DNA from 3 places in the Arthrobacter sp. StoSoilB5 genome. Region 2 is predicted to be linked to each of the others. Evidence: predicted binding sites of a transcription regulator. Region 2 holds the regulator's gene; each other region holds the start of a gene.
The links. Region 2 encodes HrcA, which represses chaperone genes, less so after heat shock. Its sites were predicted from a motif close to TTNGCACTCGNNNNNNNCGAGTGCNAA; they were not measured.
Positions count from the first base shown of each region.

Region 1: the regulator HrcA is predicted to act here: its motif matches at 4,012-4,038, upstream of groL (chaperonin GroEL).
Region 3: the regulator HrcA is predicted to act here: its motif matches at 4,618-4,644, upstream of groES (co-chaperone GroES).

Region 1 covers NZ_AP024646.1:983,013-989,436, forward strand. Annotated here, with positions in the region: gene LDN75_RS04640 (threonine/serine exporter family protein) at 1-765, shown strand, start outside; gene LDN75_RS04645 (siderophore-interacting protein) at 778-1,617, opposite strand; gene LDN75_RS04650 (uracil-DNA glycosylase) at 1,670-2,437, opposite strand; gene LDN75_RS04655 (DUF3263 domain-containing protein) at 2,570-2,881, shown strand; gene LDN75_RS04660 (LytR C-terminal domain-containing protein) at 2,930-3,550, shown strand; gene LDN75_RS04665 (cold-shock protein) at 3,741-3,944, shown strand; gene groL (chaperonin GroEL) at 4,257-5,882, shown strand; gene LDN75_RS04675 (ribonuclease HI family protein) at 6,074-6,424, shown strand, end outside.
Region 2 covers NZ_AP024646.1:3,210,427-3,216,850, forward strand. Annotated here, with positions in the region: gene LDN75_RS14450 (GerMN domain-containing protein) at 1-675, shown strand, start outside; gene LDN75_RS14455 (16S rRNA (uracil(1498)-N(3))-methyltransferase) at 722-1,495, opposite strand; gene dnaJ (molecular chaperone DnaJ) at 1,498-2,625, opposite strand; gene hrcA (heat-inducible transcriptional repressor HrcA) at 2,676-3,683, opposite strand; gene LDN75_RS14470 (DUF3097 domain-containing protein) at 3,846-4,697, shown strand; gene LDN75_RS14475 (DUF4870 domain-containing protein) at 4,832-5,245, shown strand; gene hemW (radical SAM family heme chaperone HemW) at 5,275-6,424, opposite strand, start outside.
Region 3 covers NZ_AP024646.1:3,888,796-3,895,219, reverse strand. Annotated here, with positions in the region: gene LDN75_RS17595 (glutamate--cysteine ligase) at 1-518, opposite strand, end outside; gene LDN75_RS17590 (GTP-binding protein) at 705-1,844, shown strand; gene ykgO (type B 50S ribosomal protein L36) at 1,891-2,013, shown strand; gene LDN75_RS17580 (shikimate 5-dehydrogenase) at 2,052-2,864, shown strand; gene LDN75_RS17575 (class I SAM-dependent methyltransferase) at 2,871-4,097, opposite strand; gene LDN75_RS17570 (hypothetical protein) at 4,165-4,593, shown strand; gene groES (co-chaperone GroES) at 4,785-5,081, shown strand; gene groL (chaperonin GroEL) at 5,166-6,424, shown strand, end outside.

The DNA of each region.
Region 1 (6,424 bases), 2.2 Mb from region 2:
ATCACCATGGCGTGCTCGTTCCTGGTCACGTTCATCGCCCTGATGCTGCGTTGGGCCGGTGCTGACATTGCTCCGTCCATTGTGGTTGCGGGCGGAATCCTCTTGTTGCTTCCGACGGGCAGGCTTGTGTCTTCCGTGCAGGACGCGATTAACGGCTTCCCCGTAACGGCTGCCGGACGGTTCCTCTCCACGCTGCTCACCTTCGGCGCGATCGTCGCTGGCATCGCCGTTGCCGTCGTGGTCGGGACCCTCATGGGCAGCGAAGTCCTGGACGTCACCAAAACATTCCCGGATGCGTATCCTTTGTGGGGCCAAACCATTCTGATTGCCATCGCGGTAGTTGCTATCGGCGTCACCGAACAGACCCAGATGCGACTGTTACTCCCGACGGCGGCAGTCGGCCTGGTTGGCTTCTTCGTCTTGTGGGGGGCTACTACCGCCGGCTTTGGGGACCGCTTATCGCCGGCAGTTTCGGCGGTGGCAATCGGCCTCCTCGCTCGGGTAGTGGCGCTGAAGCTTGGTGCTCCCCAACTGGTGGTTGCCGTTCCGGCCGCGCTCATCCTGCTACCGGGCCTGACCATATTCCGTTCAATGTATGTATTGACCATCGAGGAAGCGGACATTCTCCAGGGTGCCGGGGGCATGCTCAACGCAGGCGCGATTGTCCTGGGAGTGGCAGCAGGAATCGTGCTCGGCGACAACCTCGCGAGGCCACTGACCAAGGGACTGTCCAGTAACGAGCGACGCCGGGTGAGGCGCCGCTAGATCTGCCCGCCGCTAGATCTGCCCTACGGGGAGCTTCTTCTCGGCCTGGAAAACTTCCTCAACCCGGCCCTGTGCCCAGTACCCGGACAGTGAAACCTGCGAACGCTCCAGGCCCCGCTGGCCGAAGAAGATCTCCCGCAGGCCCTTCATGTAGCCCCGTTCGCCATGCGCAAAGACGTCTACGCGGCCGGGGAGCCACTGCAGTTCGCGAAGTGCCTCAAGCAGCAGCTCGCTTGATCCGGCTGGTACTCCGTTGCGCTGCAGCCAATGGAGTTCCACGCCGGCAGGAGCAGAAATAGGCAGGATGTCCTCCGCGCTGTCCACCTCGAGGAACGCATGTCCACGGGCATCCGTGGCGAGCGACTCTACGCAGGCTGCGATGGCTGGAATCGCGGCGTCGTCGCCGGCGAACAGGTGCCAATCGGCGTCGGGCGCGGGGTTGTAGGCACCGCCGGGGCCGGTAAAAATCAGCGGGTCGCCGGGTTCCGCCGCAGCTGCCCAGGGCCCGGCCAGGCCTTCGTCGCCATGGACGACGAAGTCGATCGCCAGCTCCTGCGTTTCAAGGTTCACCCAGCGGATGGTGTACGTCCGTGTGTGGGGCCATTGCCCGCGAGGCATGGTTTCGCGGATGGCCCACAGGTCCAGGGGAAGTTGGTAGTCAACACCCTGCTGGGGGAACACGATTTTGACGTACCGGTCCACATAGTCGTTGTTCGCGTAGTCGCTGAACCCTGGGCCACCGGCGACGATCCGCACCATGTGGGGTGAGAGCCATTCTTTGCGCAGGACAGTCAGGTTGACCTGCGGGCGCGTGTTCCGGGTAGCGGACGAAGTAACGGGTAGGGCAGCCATGTAGGCAAGCCTAAGCTAATTCGTCGGGTGCCACCTCGGTATGAGTCGAAGGTTACAAGATGGGTAGTTCCCAATTGACGGGCTCTGCGCCCTGTGCCGACAACAGTTGGTTGGTTCGGCTGAACGGCTTGGAACCAAAGAAACCACGGGATGCCGAAAGGGGACTAGGGTGCACCGAAGTGATTGCCGGTGTGCCATCCAGCAGCGGCGTGACCGCTTCGGCGTCCTTCCCCCACAGAATCGCTACCAGGGGGCTCCGGCGTCCTGCACCGTCGGTGCGATGGGCTACCGCCCTGACGGCCGCCGTCGTGATTGCCTCCCAGCCTTTGCCCCTGTGTGATCCGGCGCTTCCTGCCGCGACGCTCAGGACGCGGTTCAGCAGCAGGACGCCTTGATCCGTCCATGCTGTGAGGTCGCCATGGATACGTGGGGGGAGCCCGAGGTCGTCCTGGAGTTCACGATAGATATTCGCCAGGCTCCGGGGGATGGGCCGCGTGTGCCGTGAAACGGCAAAGGAAAGCCCGACGGCGTGTCCCGGCGTTGGGTAGGGATCCTGGCCGAGGATCAGTACTTTGACGTCAGCCAGTGGTCGTCGGAAAGCCCGGAGGAGGTCCGTAGCTGCAGGAAGGACTTGGATGCCTTGGTCAGACTGAGCTGCAACAAATGCCAGGGCTTCACGGAGTTGTCCTTCCACGGGCCGTAACGCGTCCGCCCAATCCTCGGCCATCAACTCTTCCAAGGGCAGGTCAACAAGCTCGTCGAAGCCCGGATCGGCCACGCCGGCAGGTTCCAGGTCAAACAGTGCATCTTCGCCAGTCACCTAGTTATTGTCTCCTCCATGGCATCGGCGGTGCGAATGACAGCGTTGTTATTCGCCCGTAACATGGGGGTAGGACATTTTCCCCCAACCAGCGTCAAGGAGTGTGCCGTGGCAGAACCCGCGCCGGAACCAATGGCGCCGCAGGCTACCGGTTTGGCCCTTGAAGACCTGGCGGCCGGGACCCGCAGCGACTCACCTTTGAGCGACCGTGACCAACAAATGTTGGCTTTGGAGCGGCAATGGTGGAAGTATGCAGGCGCCAAGGAACAGGCCATCCGGGAGATGTTCGATCTCTCCGCCACACACTATTACCAGATCCTGAACGCACTTATCGATACCGAGGATGCGTTGGCCCACGATCCCATGCTTGTGAAGAGATTGCGTAGACTACGTACGTCGCGCCAACGTGCGCGGACAGCGCGGCGCTTGGGGTCCGACGCGTAAATCGCCAGGCTGATCGTCAGCAGCAACCAGCAAGGACAACGCTTCACCATGACCAAATTTGCCAAGGATGAATTCGACCGGGTCCCACAGAACAGCTCCCGGCAGGGCGTGCATCGCGACGCCCAGGAGACAGTCCGTCCCAATTTATGGCCGGTCCTGACCGTTGGAGCCGTGGCCCTGGTGCTGGGACTCGTGGCTTTCCTGATACTTCCGCGGCTTGGCTTGGTGGCCCCTGGCGCGTCCACAAGCGTTTCGACGCCGGCGCCCCAGCAGAGCGAAACCTCCCCTTCTGCTGCACCGACCGAATCAAGCAACGCTCCCATCGCTTCCGGTGAGCCGAGCCCGGGGACGACGCCTTCAGCCGAACCTTCCGGAACCCCTTCCTCTGCGCCGGTGGACAAGACGGTGGCTGTGGCCGTTTACAACGGCACGGCTACGGCTGGACTCGCCAGCCGCGTCGCGGGCCTCGTACAAGGCGATGGCTGGGCGTTGGGAACCGTGGGGAACTGGGGCGGCCTCCCGCAGCAGTCCTCCGTGGTCTTCTACAACGTTCCAGGGCAGAAGGCCAACGCAGAGGCGCTGGGGAAGCTCCTCGGTATCACCGCGGTTGTTGAATCGACTGAAATACAGCAGCCGCTGGTAGTTGTTGTGGGACCTGGCTACCAGTAATTCCGCTGACTTCCGGCTGTTTTTCAGTGGGTTTCAGGCCCGAAAGCCGCAACTCGGTTAAGCCTCAATAACAAAAGTCATGGTGGGACCCTGCACAGCAGCGCTTGGATAGTGACTGTGGTTACAGTGGATTGATTCCGGTCCGGAGATCCCGGCAACCGGTCTTGGCTACTGCGAAAGTGTGGGCATCATGGCTTTGGGAACCGTCAAATGGTTCAACGCCGAAAAAGGGTACGGCTTCATCACTGTGGATGACTCCGGGGACGACGTCTTCGTGCACTGGTCTGCCATTCAAATGGAAGGCTTCCGAGCCCTGGAAGAAGGCCAGCGGGTGGAGTTTGAATTGGGCGAAGGCCAGAAGGGTCCGCAGGCTGAAAGCGTCCGCGTCGCATAGTTCCTACGCCGGTCACGTCAGCTAACGGCTGAAACCCCTTTGTTTATAGCTCAAAGTGGCGCCTCTGCTTGCACTCTCCCCGGTCGAGTGCTAATTATTGATTTAGCACTCCTACGCTTCGACTGCTAACTCCGGCCCGGCTTAAGCCGGCGGCGGACGGCTCTCGGAACGGAGGAGGATCAAGAAACACCTTGGTGGGGTGAGGTCCGGAGCGCGGGGCATACAGAGGCCGCAAGCAAAGGACCGTCCGTCGCGGGCACCCTATCTGACAGGTTCCTTCTTAACGACTGTCCCGAAAGGACTACCGCCGTTATGGCCAAGATCATTGCATTTGATGAAGAGGCACGCCGCGGCCTCGAGCGGGGCCTGAACATCCTCGCCGACGCCGTCAAGGTCACCCTCGGCCCGCGTGGACGCAACGTCGTCCTCGAAAAGAAGTGGGGCGCCCCCACGATCACCAACGATGGCGTTTCCATCGCCAAGGAGATCGAGCTGGACGATCCTTACGAGAAGATCGGTGCAGAACTGGTCAAGGAAGTTGCCAAGAAGACGGATGACGTCGCTGGCGACGGTACCACCACCGCTACGGTTCTCGCCCAGGCACTGGTCAAGGAAGGCCTGCGCAACGTTGCCGCCGGCGCCGACCCCCTGTCCCTGAAGCGCGGCATCGAGAAGGCCGTTGAGGCCGTCATCACCGAGCTGCTCGCCTCCGCCAAGGAGATCGAGACCAAGGAAGAGATCGCAGCCACGGCTTCCATCTCCGCCGGTGACCCGGAAATCGGCAGCCTGATCGCCGAAGCCCTGGACAAGGTGGGCAAGGAAGGCGTTATCACGGTCGAGGAATCCAACACCTTTGGCCTGGAGCTCGAACTCACCGAAGGCATGCGCTTCGACAAGGGTTACATCTCCGCTTACTTCGTCACCGACGCTGAGCGCCAGGAAACGGTCCTTGAGGACCCGTACATCCTGATCGTCAACTCCAAGATCTCCAACGTGAAGGAACTCGTCACGGTTCTGGAGAAGGTCATGCAGTCCAACAAGCCGCTGCTGATCATCGCCGAAGACATCGAGGGCGAGGCCCTGGCCACCCTGATCGTCAACAAGATCCGTGGCACCTTCAAGTCTGTGGCCGTCAAGGCTCCGGGCTTCGGTGACCGCCGCAAGGCACAGCTCGCCGACATCGCCATCCTCACCGGTGGCCAGGTCATCTCGGAAGAGGTTGGCCTCAAGCTGGAGAACGCTGGCCTGGAGCTCCTCGGTACCGCCCGCAAGGTTGTTGTTACCAAGGACGAGACCACCATCGTTGAAGGTGCCGGCGACGCCGACCAGATCGCTGGCCGTGTTGCCCAGATCCGTGCCGAGATCGAGAACTCCGATTCCGACTACGACCGCGAGAAGCTGCAGGAACGCCTGGCCAAGCTGGCCGGCGGCGTTGCAGTCATCAAGGCCGGTGCCGCAACCGAAGTTGAGCTCAAGGAACGCAAGCACCGCATTGAGGACGCTGTCCGCAACGCAAAGGCTGCCGTTGAAGAAGGCATCGTTGCTGGTGGTGGCGTTGCCCTCATCCAGGCCGGTGCCAAGGCCTTCGCCAACCTCACCCTGCAGGGTGACGAGGCAACAGGTGCCAACATCGTCAAGGTTGCCATCGACGCTCCGCTCAAGCAGATCGCTTTCAACGCTGGCCTCGAGCCGGGCGTTGTTGTCGACAAGGTTCGCGGCCTGCCTTCCGGCCACGGCCTGAACGCTGCCACGGGTGTTTACGAAGACCTGCTGGCTGCCGGCGTCAACGACCCCGTAAAGGTCACCCGCTCGGCCCTCCAGAACGCTGCTTCCATCGCTGGTCTCTTCCTGACCACCGAGGCCGTAGTTGCCGACAAGCCTGAGAAGAACGCTCCGGCTGCCGGTGGCGACGACATGGGCGGCATGGGCGGCTTCTAAGCCTCCTGCGCTAAGCCACGCTACACAGCAAACGACGGCGGTCCACACCTTCGGGTGGGGGCCGCCGTCGGCGTTAAGAACCAAGTAGGGGACAGATCGGGCTCTTATGAGGGCCCGTAGCGACAGGTGCTGTCCCCCAGTTGGGTGTTATCAGGCTTTCAGTGTCTGTGTGGTCTGGCAGGATTGAATGCATGACGATTATTGCTGCCGCCGATGGCTCTGCCCTCGGCAATCCTGGGCCGGCCGGATGGGCCTGGTACGTTGATGACTCCTGTTGGCGCGCAGGGGGCTGGCCACACGGCACCAACAACATGGGCGAGCTGATGGCCGTCCTGGACCTGTTCCGCTCCACGGCCCACGTGCCCGACGAAGAACTGCTGATCCTGTGCGACAGCCAATACGTCATCAACTGCATCACTAAGTGGATGCCAGGGTGGAAGCGGAAGGGGTGGCGCAAGGCTGACGGCAAGCCCGTCCTGAACGTGGACCTGCTCAAGGACATCGACCAAGCAATCGTGGGGCGCAAATACACGTTTGAATGG
Region 2 (6,424 bases):
GACATCCGGGGCGATGGAAACCCAGTAACCACGGCGCTGCGGATCATGATGGCCGAAAAGCCGTTGGACCACGACTTTTTTACGCCCTGGCAGGATCCAGGCAGCCTGGCAACATCCATTTCGGGCAAGAACGTCATCACTGTTGATATTTCGCGCGACGCCTTCAACTCCAACCTTGACGCAGGCATGGCGCAAAGGGCGGTACAGCAGCTGGTCTACACAGCTACCGCGGCAGCCTCGTCATCGGGCCTGATCAACTCCGGCCAGCAAATCCAGGTGGTCATCCTGGTGGACGGCCATACGGACTTCATGGCCTTCGGCCAGGTGCGGCTTGGTCAGCCCATGGCCAGGGACGCCTCCTTGGTAGCGCCGCTGTGGATTATCGATCCGCAAGAGGACACCTCACTCCCCGCGGGTCCCGTCAAATTCAATGGCCGCAGTACTGACAGCTCCAAGCCCGTCAGCTGGCAGATCCTCCAGGACAATGGCAGCGGCGAAAAAACCAGCCTGCTCACCGGCCAGACGAAGGCCACAGGAGAGCCGGGACAATTCGGCGTGTTCTCCTTCAGCGCGACCCTGAAGCCCGGGAAGTACGAATTGCGGGTGGCCCAGGTTCAGGACTCCGGGCAAGCAAACGCATCAACCACGGACACCCGGCTTTTCAGCGTCGGCTAAGATCAGCGGCGGGCGTCGGCCAGGGGCGCCTGTAGGCCGAAACAGCCTACCAGCGGCCCAGGACGTCAGAGGCGAGTACGACGGCGGCAGGTCCCGCCGTCGAGGACCTCAGGACATGATGTCCCAACAAAGCCGTGACCGCTCCAGCGTCACTGAGGCGCGTCACCTCGCGCGGCGAGATGCCACCCTCGGGGCCGACAATCAGGAGGACCTCACGGGGTGAATCCAGCCCGGTGCCCTTCGTCTCCACCAGCGCTTCAAGCACTGCCCGTAGGGGTCTCTTTGCGTCCTCGTGAAGGATTACGGCCAAGTCTGCCGAAGCAACAGCCTTTGCCAACGCCCCGGAATCCAGGATGGGACGCACCTCGGGTATCCATGCCCTGCGGGCCTGCTTGGCCGCGGCAGTGACCACTGACTGCCACTTCGCGTGGGCCTTGGCAGCGCGATCGCCCTTCCAACGGACAATGGATCGTTCAGCCTGCCAAGGGATCACGGCATCAATGCCCAGCTCTGTGGCTGTTTCAATAGCCAGCTCGTCACGGTCACCCTTGGCCAATGCTTGAACAAGTACCAGACGCACGTCAGGCTGCTCTTCGAAAACTACCTCGGATGCCTTGACGGACAAGCTTCCGGGACCAACCTCTGCCACTGTGCCCGTGAGGCGGGCCCCTGCGCCATCGGCAATGTCCACGGCTTCACCCACCGTGAGCCTCTTCACCGTTACGGCATGCCTGGCTTCTGCACCGTCAATGGCGAACAAAGCGCCCGGCTCAACGCCATCCAGGCTCCCGGCGGGCGCGAAGAAAACGGGGTTGCTCACCGCTACAGGTTACCGAGCTTGTCCCGCAGCTTGGCGAACATGCCGCCGCTGGCCACGAGCTTGCCTTCGCTGAACTGCTCTCCGCGCAACTTGGCAAGCTGCTGCAACAGCTCTTCCTGTGCCGGATCCAGCTTGACCGGTGTCTCAACGTGCAGGTGCACCTTGAGATCGCCGCGGCCGTAGCCCCTGAGGTGGGTAACGCCCAAACCGCGAAGAGTGATGACCTCGCCGGACTGGGTGCCGGCCTTGACATCGATCTCCTGGGGCCCGTCAAAGGTTTCCAGGGTCAGTTCCGTGCCCAAGGCGGCTGCGGTCATCGGAACGCTCAGAGTTGCGTGCAGATCGTCGCCTTCACGGATATACGTGGAGTCATTGTTGACGCGGATCTCTACGTAAAGATCGCCCGCAGGTCCGCCAGCCGGTCCCGCCTCGCCCTGCCCGGAGAGCTGGATGCGGGTACCCGTGGCAACACCGGCAGGGACCTTGATGGTGAGGGAACGGCGGCTGCGGATGCGCCCCTGCCCGTTGCACTCGTTGCAGGGATCCTTGATGACCGTACCGAAGCCCTCGCAGGAACCACACGGCGCCGTGGTCATGACCTGGCCCAGGATGGAACGAACAGCCCGCTGGACCTGGCCGCTGCCGCCACAAATGTCACAACGCTCCGGGTGCGTGCCAGGCCGGCAGCAGCTGCCATCACACGTGGGGCAGACAACGGCCGTATCAACTTCGAGCTTCTTGTTGACACCGAACACGGCGTCTTTGAGGTCGATGCGGACGCTGATGAGTGCATCCTGGCCCCTGCGTACGCGGGAGGCCGGACCCGCGTGTCCGCCGCCACCGCCGAAGAAGGTATCGAAGATGTCCTGGAACGCAAAGCCTTGGCCAGAGTAACCGCCACCAAAGCCGTTGTCAGTGCCGTTCTCGTTACCGGTGGCATCGTAGACGCGGCGCTTTTGGGGGTCGGACAGCACTTCGTAGGCATGCGTCACGGCTTTGAACTGCTCCGCGACATCCTCACCAGGGTTGACGTCCGGGTGAAGCTTGCGCGCCAACTTGCGGTACGCCTTTTTGATCTCTTCCCCGGTGGCTTCCGGCGAGACTCCCAAAACGTCATAGTGGCTGCTCAAAGTCGGTATCTCTTCCTTGTTGTACTGCGATTCTTACCTCGGGGCTGGCGTCAGCCGCCGAGAATGCGGGAAAGGTAACGGGCCACGGCGCGCACGGCAGCCATGGTGGTGGGATAGTCCATCCGGGTTGGTCCGAGGATTCCCACCTTGGCGCCGGAGCCATACCCCGTTGCCACGACTGATGCCTCAGCCAGGCCGTCATAGGGATTCTCGCGCCCGATGCTCACTGACACCCCGCGAGGATCATCCCCCATGTCGGACAACAACCGGAGCATGACAACTTGTTCCTCAAGGGCCTCCAGCACTGGCCCAATACTCAACGGAAAGTCCACGTTGGAGCGCGCAAGGTTGGCTGTTCCGGCAAGGACGATGCGCTCTTCACGGCTGGTGTCACTCAGTGCCTGCAGACCATGGGCAAGATGCTGCGCGAGTCCCCGAAGGTCCGGCGGACACAGCGCCACCACGGAAGGCAACACCTGCGGCAGCAAAGCCAGTTGGGTTCCCGCGATACTGCCAAGGAACCTGGAACGCAGAGACATCAGGGCCTCGTTGCTGACATCGGAGCCGGCCTCGATGACCTTCTGGCCAACGCTTCCCGTATCTGCGATGAGCACAACGAGCACCTGCTTTGGTGCCAGGAGCACAAACTCAACGTGGCGGACCAAGGCCCGGTTGGAGTGTGGGTACTGAACGACGGCGACCTGGTTGGTCAGTTGCGACAGCAGCCTGACTGTGCGCTCAAGGATGTCATCGAGGTCGTCCGGCCCCTCCAGGAGCGAATGGATGGCTCGACGCTCCGCGGCGGACAACGGCTTGACCTGCGAGATTCGGTCCACGAACAGCCGATAGCCCTTGTCCGTGGGAATCCGGCCCGCGCTGGTGTGCGGCGCCGCGATGAGGCCCTCTTCTTCAAGTACGGCCATATCATTGCGGATGGTGGCGCTGGAAACGCCGAGATGGTGCCGCTCCACAAGTGCCTTGGATCCAACAGGCTCGCGGGAATGCACATAATCCTCAACGATTGCGCGCAGCACCTCAAGCTTGCGTGGCTCACTCATTGCAACACCTCCTGACGACTGTCCGGGCCTACATCGGACCAATACTTAGCACTCAACATGCCTAAGTGCTAACAAGTCTAGTATGAGCCAGGGCGTTGCTAGCATTGAAACCGCCCGCGGGAGTTATTCCCAGCACAACCAGCACAAAGGGGTATGAAGTCCTTGGCTTTCGACACGTGGGGCCCGCAGGATCTGTCCGCTCCTGCCAAACGCAAACTCCCCGAGGTAGCCGTCCAGCGCGGAATGGTCCTGGAAGATGTCCGGTCCGGCTGGGTGGGCGAGGTTACCCGGGTGGAGAAATCCGGGGGCATGCACATCGTCTCTCTGGAGGACAGGCGCGGCAAGACAAAGTCCTTCCAGCTTGGGTTTGGCTTCCTGCTTGAAGGCCAGGCCATTCGGCTCATGCCGCCTGCCGCAAAGACTCCGGCTACGCCTGTGCAAGCAGGACGGACTGCGTCTGGTTCCGTGAAGGTCACGGGCCAGCGTGCCCAGGTGGCCAAGGCGAGCCGCATCTGGGTAGAAGGCAAGCACGACGCCGAACTGGTGGAGAAAGTTTGGGGCGACGATCTCCGCATTGAGGGCATCGTGGTCGAGCCACTCCACGGCGTGGACGACCTCAAGTCGGCGATCGCCGCGTTCTCCCCCGGGCCGGGCCGCAGGCTCGGGATCCTGGTAGACCACCTCGTGGCGGGCTCAAAGGAATCGCGCATCGCCGAAGAAGCCATGACGGTGCCCGGAGCCGCCGGAAACGTCCTTATTGTCGGTCACCCCTATGTGGATGTCTGGCAAGCCATCCGGCCAAAAGTGCTGGGTATGGAGCGTTGGCCGGAAGTTCCACGAGGGACTGACTGGAAGACCGGGATTCTGGCCGCCTTCGGTTGGCCGCACGAAACGGCTGAAGACATTGGCCTCGGCTGGCAACGCCTGCTCGGCGCGGTACGCAGCTATGCGGACCTGGAAGCCTCGCTCCTGGGAAGGGTGGAGGAAGTCATCGACTTCCTCACTACGCCCTGAATGCCAGTTCCTGATCTGCGCCCCTGAATACGCTTTCCTCAGGGACCCAACGGGGCGTTGGTCCCGGGATGACCCGGGACCCAGTATTCTGGGACAGCAACACCGCAGCATCTTTACAGCAAAGGGAAGACACCGTGGCAGAGAACGCTCCTGAAGAACCGGGCAGCGCCGCAGGCCAGCCCCAGTACCATGGCGCGCCTGCAAACGCACTCCCACTGACGGCAAGCGAAGACCGGCAGTGGGCCACATTGGCGCACTTCGGAGGAATTCTGGGATGCCTGCCGTCCCTGCTGATCTATCTGATTTTCCGTGATCGCGGGCCGTTTACGGCACAGGAGTCGAAGGAAGCACTGAACTTCACACTTCCGCCGACCATCGCGGCGGTGCTCGCAAATATCCTGGTCCTGCTTCCCGTGGTCGGCAATATCTTTGCAGTCATCGCCACGGGAATCTGGGTAGCTCTAACGTGCTTCTCAGTCTCGGCCGGTATTCGTGTCAACCACGGACAGCCCCACCGCTACAAGCTCAACCTGCGCTGGATCAAGTAGCCCACAGGTTCTGCAGGCTACTGCCGCATTCAGTCCGGCAGAATCCTTCGCACCACGGCGTCCGCCAGTAGTCGGCCCTTAAGCGTAAGAACAAGGCGGCCCTTGAAGGCCGCAACCGGATCCACCAGCTCTTCAGCGATAAGTCCCGCCATCGCATGGCGGCCAACTTTGTCCAACGCATCCACCGCTAGCCCGGTACCAAGCCGCGCCTCAAGCATGATGCGTTCGACTTCCCGGGTTTCGGCGTCGAGGGTTTCCCGGCCAGCTGCCGGCGAGGCTCCTGCAGCAAGCCTGTTGGCATAAGCCGTTGGGTGCTTTACGTTCCACCAGCGGACCCCGCCCACGTGTGAGTGGGCGCCCGGACCGATCCCCCACCAGTCATCGCCCCGCCAATAGGCAAGGTTGTGACGGCAGGCTTGTTCAGGCGTCTTCGACCAGTTACTGACCTCGTACCATGTCAGGCCAGCTTCCGTAATCAGTTTGTCAGCGAGCTCATATTTGGCGGCGTGGTCGTCGTCGTCGATTCCGGGAACTTCGCCCCGCCGGATTTGGGCTGCGAGCTTTGTGCCGTCCTCCACGATCAGCGCATAGGCGCTGATGTGATCGGGTTCATAGGATAGGGCGGTCTCGAGGGACAGTTGCCAGTCCGCCATCGACTCGCCCGGCGTGCCGTAGATGAGGTCCAGGCTAACGGCGAGGCCAGCCTCCCGCGCCCACTGCACCACCAGCGGAACGCGACTCGGGGTATGGGTGCGGTCCAACACTTTAAGCACATGCGGGACCGCGGATTGCATGCCGAAGGAGACGCGCGTAAATCCGGCATCAGCCAGCACCTTGAGCGACGCGGGCGTTACGGAGTCGGGGTTGGCTTCGGTGGTCACCTCCGCGCCGGGCTCAAGCCCCCAATGCCCGACGGCGGCGCGCAGGATCCGCGCCAGGTCCTCCGCAGGTAGCAACGTGGGTGTTCCGCCGCCGAAAAATACACTGCTCAGCGGCCGCTCCGGCAAGCCGGAAGCATCCAGGGCCGTTGCCGCAAAGTCCAGTTCCGTGACAGCCGTTTGGGCATAGGCATCCTGCGATGCACCACCGCCGAGCTCCGTGGCCGTATAAGTATTGAAGTCGCAGTAACCGCACCTCACGGCGCAGAACGGGATGTGCACGTAGAGGCCGAACTTGCGA
Region 3 (6,424 bases), 680 kb from region 2:
GAAGCGGAGAGGGCCTGGAAGTGCGGGAAGTAGTTGACCAGGCCGTCCAGGATGGGGAGTACTTTGTCCCGGCGGTCAATGCCCACGTGGACGTGGACGCCGTAGATGACCATTTGGCGTCCCCACCATTGGGTTCGCTCGATCAGCTTGGCGTAACGCTCTTTGTCGGTGACGGGCTGGAGCAGGGGAGGGCTGAACGGGTGGCTGCCTGCGCAGAACACCTCCACTCCCATGGGATCGGTGACCTCGCGGACCGCCGCAAGGGAACGGCTGAGGTCCTCCTTGGCTTCGCGGACCGTTTCGCAGATTCCGGTAACGAGTTCCACCGTGTTGAGGAGAAGTTCGCGCTTGATGTGTGGGTGTTCGTCGTCCTCGTTGAGGTCCGGGTGGTTCGCGGCGACACCCTTGAGGACGTCGTTCGCGACTGAGACCAGTTCCCCGGTGCGTGCATTGACGAGCGCCAACTCCCATTCCACACCCAGTGTCGATTGCCTGGATGGCGCAAACTCAATCTGCACGTAGTCCCCTCGTTGTGTCGTTTTTTACCTGGACGCAACCCGCTGCGGGGCCGTCAGCGGTCGGCTCAAGTCTAGTGCAGCCGAAGCATCGGTGATTGCGGACCGGAGGAAGTTAAGCGCGGTCACGGGACTGAAGGTTATTGAAAAGAGTTGCTAATGAGAATGATTTGCAACTAGAATCTTGCCATGCACCTCACCGTCGTCAGCTCCCTGGACAGTCAATGCCGCGAAGCGGCCACCACCCGGCTTGGCCGAACCCACACCAACTCCGTAGTAGTCCTCCACGACCTCCTGGACGGTTCCTTGGTTCTGCGACGCGTCTACAGGGGAGGCCAGCTGTTCGAGCGCGAAACAACAATCCTGGAGCACGGATGCCTGAGCTGTACGGTCAGGTTGGATGTAGTGCCGACGGCGGAACGTCTCGCCGCTTGCGGGTTCGACCACGTGGTTCTGGGCCTACCTCCTGGCGTCGCAGCAGGGATGGCAGTCGCGGAACTCCGGCGCGGCCTCACCCAGCCGGCCCTCATGGACAACGCCATCCTGGCTTTGGACCCCGTGGATCTTGAGGATCACATCTGGGACCGTCACACCCTTTTTGAATCCGGCTTCACCTCGATGCCGGAGGATGACCGGACCAGTGGCGAATTCCTGATCGGCGAGTTCGGGCAAGTGGACACCGTCATGTTGCACCCCGGGCTGGGGGCGGAACTGTCGGGAAATCCTCGTGTGGGATCCGAAGAGTGGGTGACCGGCGTGGAGTTGCTGCGGCAGCTGGCACCCCACGCTGCAGCAATCGGTGCAGCCGATGACTTCAGATCGGGCTGCTTCGACGACGCCGAAGCGGCCGCACGTACCCGGCCCGGCGTGGTCCGCCTACCCTTGGACGATTCGCCCGGTTCCTTCCGCACGGTCCTCCACAAGGCCGGGAGGCCCCTGCATCCAGGTCGTTTCCGTGAAGCACTTCCCCAACTCGCGGCCGGAACCCACTGGCTCCGCGGACGTTTGTGGATCGCCTCGGCCGCCAAGACGCGGATTGCGGTACAGGGAATTGGGCCGCGCGTCTGGCTTGAGAGCACCGGGACATGGCTGGCGGACGCACCTACCGCGGGCGGCAACCCCAAGGTGCGGGCCGACGTCGACGCCGTCCTTGACTGGCACCCGCACTACGGCGACCGCGGTACGGACCTGGCCATGACCGGACGTTCCGAGGACATCGATCCCCAGGAAATCCGCGCCCTCCTGGAGGGCTGCCAATTGACCGAGGCCGAGATGGATCTCGACTTTGGTGTCTGGGAGGACCCCCTGGAACTCAGCGAAGCGCTATAACCCAGCCACCCGAAAGGCCAATCCACCAACAAGAAGGAGAATAACCATGAAGGTCAGGAACTCACTGCGTGCCCTCAAGAAGATTCCGGGCGCACAGATCGTCCGGCGGCGTGGGCGCACTTTCGTCATCAACAAAAACAACCCGCGCATGAAGGCCCGCCAGGGCTAACCCGACGGCAGTGTAAAAGGCCGTTGTTTAATGGGTGAATGCCAATCCTGAACAAAGACATGTCCCTGTGCATTTCGCTCGCGGCCCGGCCCAGCAACATCGGGACCCGGTTCCACAATTATCTGTATGACCTGCTCGGACTGAACTTTGTCTACAAGGCATTCGCCCCGGCGGACATCACTCTTGCAGTGGCTGGCATCCGCGGCCTCCCCATCCGGGGAGCCGCGGTGTCCATGCCCTATAAGGAAGCCGTCATCCCGCTTGTGGACGTGATGGATCCGTCGGCAAAGGCCATCGATTCGGTCAACACGATTGTTAACAACGATGGCGTCCTGACCGCGTACAACACCGATTACATCGCCATCGCGCGGCTCCTGAAGGACCACAAAGTACCCAGCAGCCACACAGTGCTGCTGCGTGGAGCCGGAGGAATGGCCAAAGCGGTGGCCGCAGCCCTCAGGGACGCCGGCTTTACGACCGTGACCATCGTGGCCCGGAACGAAACTACTGGGCGTGCGCTCGCGGACCTTTACGGTTTCGGCTGGCAGGACGACGTCAACGGCTCCACGGCCGATCTCATCATCAACGTCACCCCCTTGGGCATGGCGGGTGCCGATGAGCAAGCCCAGTCCTTCGACGACGCAACTATTGCCGCCGCGAAGATAGTGTTCGACGTCGTGGCACTTCCCTCCGAGACGCCGCTCATCACAGCTGCCCGCGAGGCAGGTAAGCCGGTGATCACGGGAGCCGAAGTCATCGCCATCCAGGCCGAAGAGCAGTTCGTCCTGTACACCGGCGTGCGCCCAAGCGCTGACCAGGTCCGCGAAGCCTCGGAATTCTCCCGCCGCTGACGTGGCCTAGAACGTCACGGGTTCCACGACTACGGCCACTCTCTCCTCGCCGATCCTGGTGAGGACCAGGGTGGCCGTTTTTGCGGGCTTGGTGTCGCGCTTGGATGGAAGCAGTTGTTTCCGCAGTTCTTCGGGAGTGACTGCCGTGCCGCGCTTCTTGATATCCAGTACCGTGATGCCATTCGTTTTGACCCAGGCTTTGAGGGCTTTGACGTTGTAAGGCATCACGTCCAGCACCTTGTATGCGCGGGCAAAGGGCGAGTCATGAAGTTCCGGGGCGCAGATGTAGGCGATATGTTCATCCACCAGGTGCCCGCCCAGGCGTTCTGCGACGTCGGCCACCAAGCCTGCGCGGATGACAGCACCGTCCGGTTCGTAGAGGAACCCTTCAACAGGCCCGACGGCGGCCACCGGACCGCCGTCGAAATCCTCGCCGCTGGTGAGCTCAGCAGCGCCCTGGGAACCGATGACAAGTGCCGCGCGCCGGATCCCGGGGCGGGCCACCGCGTTGAACCACAGCGTGACCTCCGTGACGTCACCACCTACGGAGACCCACTGCGCTTCACAGTTCGCTGGAACCGAGTCGTGTGGCATGCCGGGACCCATCTTGACTCCCACGGCACGGCCGGCTGCGGCCAGGCCTTCAACGAATGACAATGGGGGAGAGAACGCTTCCGGATCCCAGATCCTCTTGGTCCCGGACGTCGAGGTCGTGCGTCGTGCGGGATCCAGCCACACGCCGTCGATCCCGTCCAGGTCCACTGACGTGGCATCCGAATGCACCACTGTGGCGTGCGGGAAGGGCATGAGGTTGATGGTGGCGCATGCGGCAGTGGTTTCGTCCATTTCCACGGCGGTCACGGCAATGTCCATCGAGGCCAAGGCCATGGAGTCGGCTCCAAGGCCGCAGCCCAGGTCTGCTACGTGGGAAATGCCGGCCTTGGCGAAACGCTCGGCGTGCCGGGCCGCGACATTGAGGCGGGTCGCCTGCTCAAGTCCTGCCTGGGTAAACAGCATCTGCCGGGCAAACTCACCGAACTTGGCCTCCGCGCGGGTTCGAAGCCGGGACTGCGTCAACACCGCGGCCACCAGCTCAGGGGAGTGGCCTGCCTTTCGGAGATCGGCGTTCATGCTGAACGCATCCGCTTCGCGGTAGGGTCCCAGCGAGGCAAGGAGTTCCCATCCTTCAGTGGTCAGCAAGGGTGCGATCTGTTCCTGCGGTGCGTGAGACATGGGATCAAGCCTAATGGCGCGCGCCTTGACGCCGTGAGTTCGGAACCAGCCCGATAGGGTTGTTTTCATGGAAGACAACGCAGCTCCGCAGCCCTCCGACACGAACAACCCGGGTGGGAACCATTCCCCTGCCCCAGGAGCCGCAGAGCATTCCTCCGGCCGTTCCCTCGTGGCATACGCCCGTCCTGCCTTGATCGTGGGCGCCGTGATCGTTGTCATCTGCGTTGCCCTACTGATCGTCATCTTCGCCTTGGATTCATTCAACGCGGCGGCCTACTCCGTGACGGGCAAGAGCGTGAATGACGCTACTGACGAAGCCCGCGATATACGGGAGCTGTACAGCGGGGCCCGCATTGGCGGGATCATCGCCTTGGTGATCTCCGGCGTCGTTGCCCTCGCGGCCGCCGTCGTCCTGTATGTGAATCGCGGATCTGCGGCTGTGGATGAAGACGACGACGGCGAAGACTACGATCTCGATGACCTCACCGGGCGGTAACGGGAGTTCACCAACGACGAAATTCTGGCACTCACCTTGACCGAGTGCTAACGCTTACATAGAGTCTTGTTAGCACTCTCCCTCGGAGGGTGCTAATCACGCCAGGCGTCCACCGGCACCGCGACGACGGTTGCACGCCACGGCACCCTAGTTCTTAGTCCATGAATCAGCTCATGAAAAGGAGAGTCCGAGTGTCGGTCTCGATTAAGCCTCTTGAGGATCGTATTGTTGTTCGCCCGCTCGAAGCAGAGCAGACCACGGCTTCCGGCCTGGTAATTCCGGACTCCGCACAGGAGAAGCCGCAGGAAGGCGAAGTTGTTGCAATCGGCCCCGGCCGCTTCGATGACAACGGCAACCGCGTGCCGGTTGACGTAGCTGTTGGCGACGTCGTTATCTACTCCAAGTACGGTGGAACCGAAGTCAAGACCGGCGGCAACGAGTACCTCGTTCTGTCCGCCCGCGACGTCCTTGCGATCGTCGTAAAGTAACTTCCTGGAGCCCCGCACCGCAGCCGCGTTGGAATCATTCCGACCTTCTGCGGTGCGGGTTTTCTGTCTTGAAAGGACACAACCATGGCAAAGCAGCTTGCTTTTAACGATGCTGCCCGCCGGTCTCTTGAGGCCGGTATCGACAAGCTCGCCAACACTGTCAAGGTGACGCTTGGCCCGCGCGGCCGCAACGTCGTGCTGGACAAGAAGTGGGGCGCTCCCACGATCACCAACGATGGCGTGACGATCGCCCGCGAAGTTGAGCTTGACGACCCCTACGAGAACCTTGGCGCGCAGCTGGCCAAGGAAGTAGCCACCAAGACCAACGACGTCGCCGGCGACGGCACCACCACCGCTACGGTCCTGGCTCAGGCACTGGTCAAGGAAGGCCTGCGCAACGTTGCCGCAGGTGCCGCTCCTGGCGAGATTAAGCGTGGCATCGAGGTTTCCATTGAAGCCATCGCAGCCCGCCTCCTGGAGAACGCAAGCGAAGTGCAGGGCACCCAGGTTGCCAACGTTGCTGCTATCTCCGCCCAGAGCGACGAAATTGGCGAGCTGCTCGCCGAGGCGTTCGGCAAGGTGGGCAAAGATGGCGTTATCACCATCGAAGAATCCTCCACCACCCAGACCGAACTCGTCCTCACTGAAGGCATGCAGTTCGACAAGGGCTACCTCTCCCCGTACTTCGTCACCGACGCAGAACGCCAGGAAGCCGTCCTCGAAGACGCCCTGATCCTGATCAACCAGGGCAAGATCTCCTCGCTGCAGGAATTCCTGCCGTTGCTGGAGAAGGCGCTGCAGGCGTCCAAGCCACTGTTCATCATCGCCGAAGACATCGAAGGCGAAGCCCTCTCCACGCTGATCGTCAACCGTATCCGCGGCACGCTCAACGTTGTTGCCGTCAAGGCTCCGGGCTTCGGCGACCGCCGCAAGGCCATGCTCCAGGACATCGCTACGCTCACGGGCGCCCAGGTTGTTTCCCCGGACCTTGGACTTTCGCTGGACACTGTTGGCCTCGAGGTACTGGGTACGGCACGCCGCATCACGGTCACCAAGGACAACACCACCATCGTCGATGGCGCCGGAACCGAGCAGGACGTTGCCGACCGCGTGGCCCAGCTGCGCGCCGAGCTCACCCGCACGGACTCCGACTGGGACCGCGAGAAGCTGCAGGAACGCCTTGCCAAGCTGGCTGGCGGCATCGGTGTCATCAAGGTTGGCGCAGCCACCGAGGTTGAGCTGAAGGAAAAGAAGCACCGCATCGAGGACGCCGTTTCCTCCACGCGTGCGGCCCTTGAAGAGGGCATCGTTTCCGGTGGCGGTTCCGCCCTCATCCACGCCCT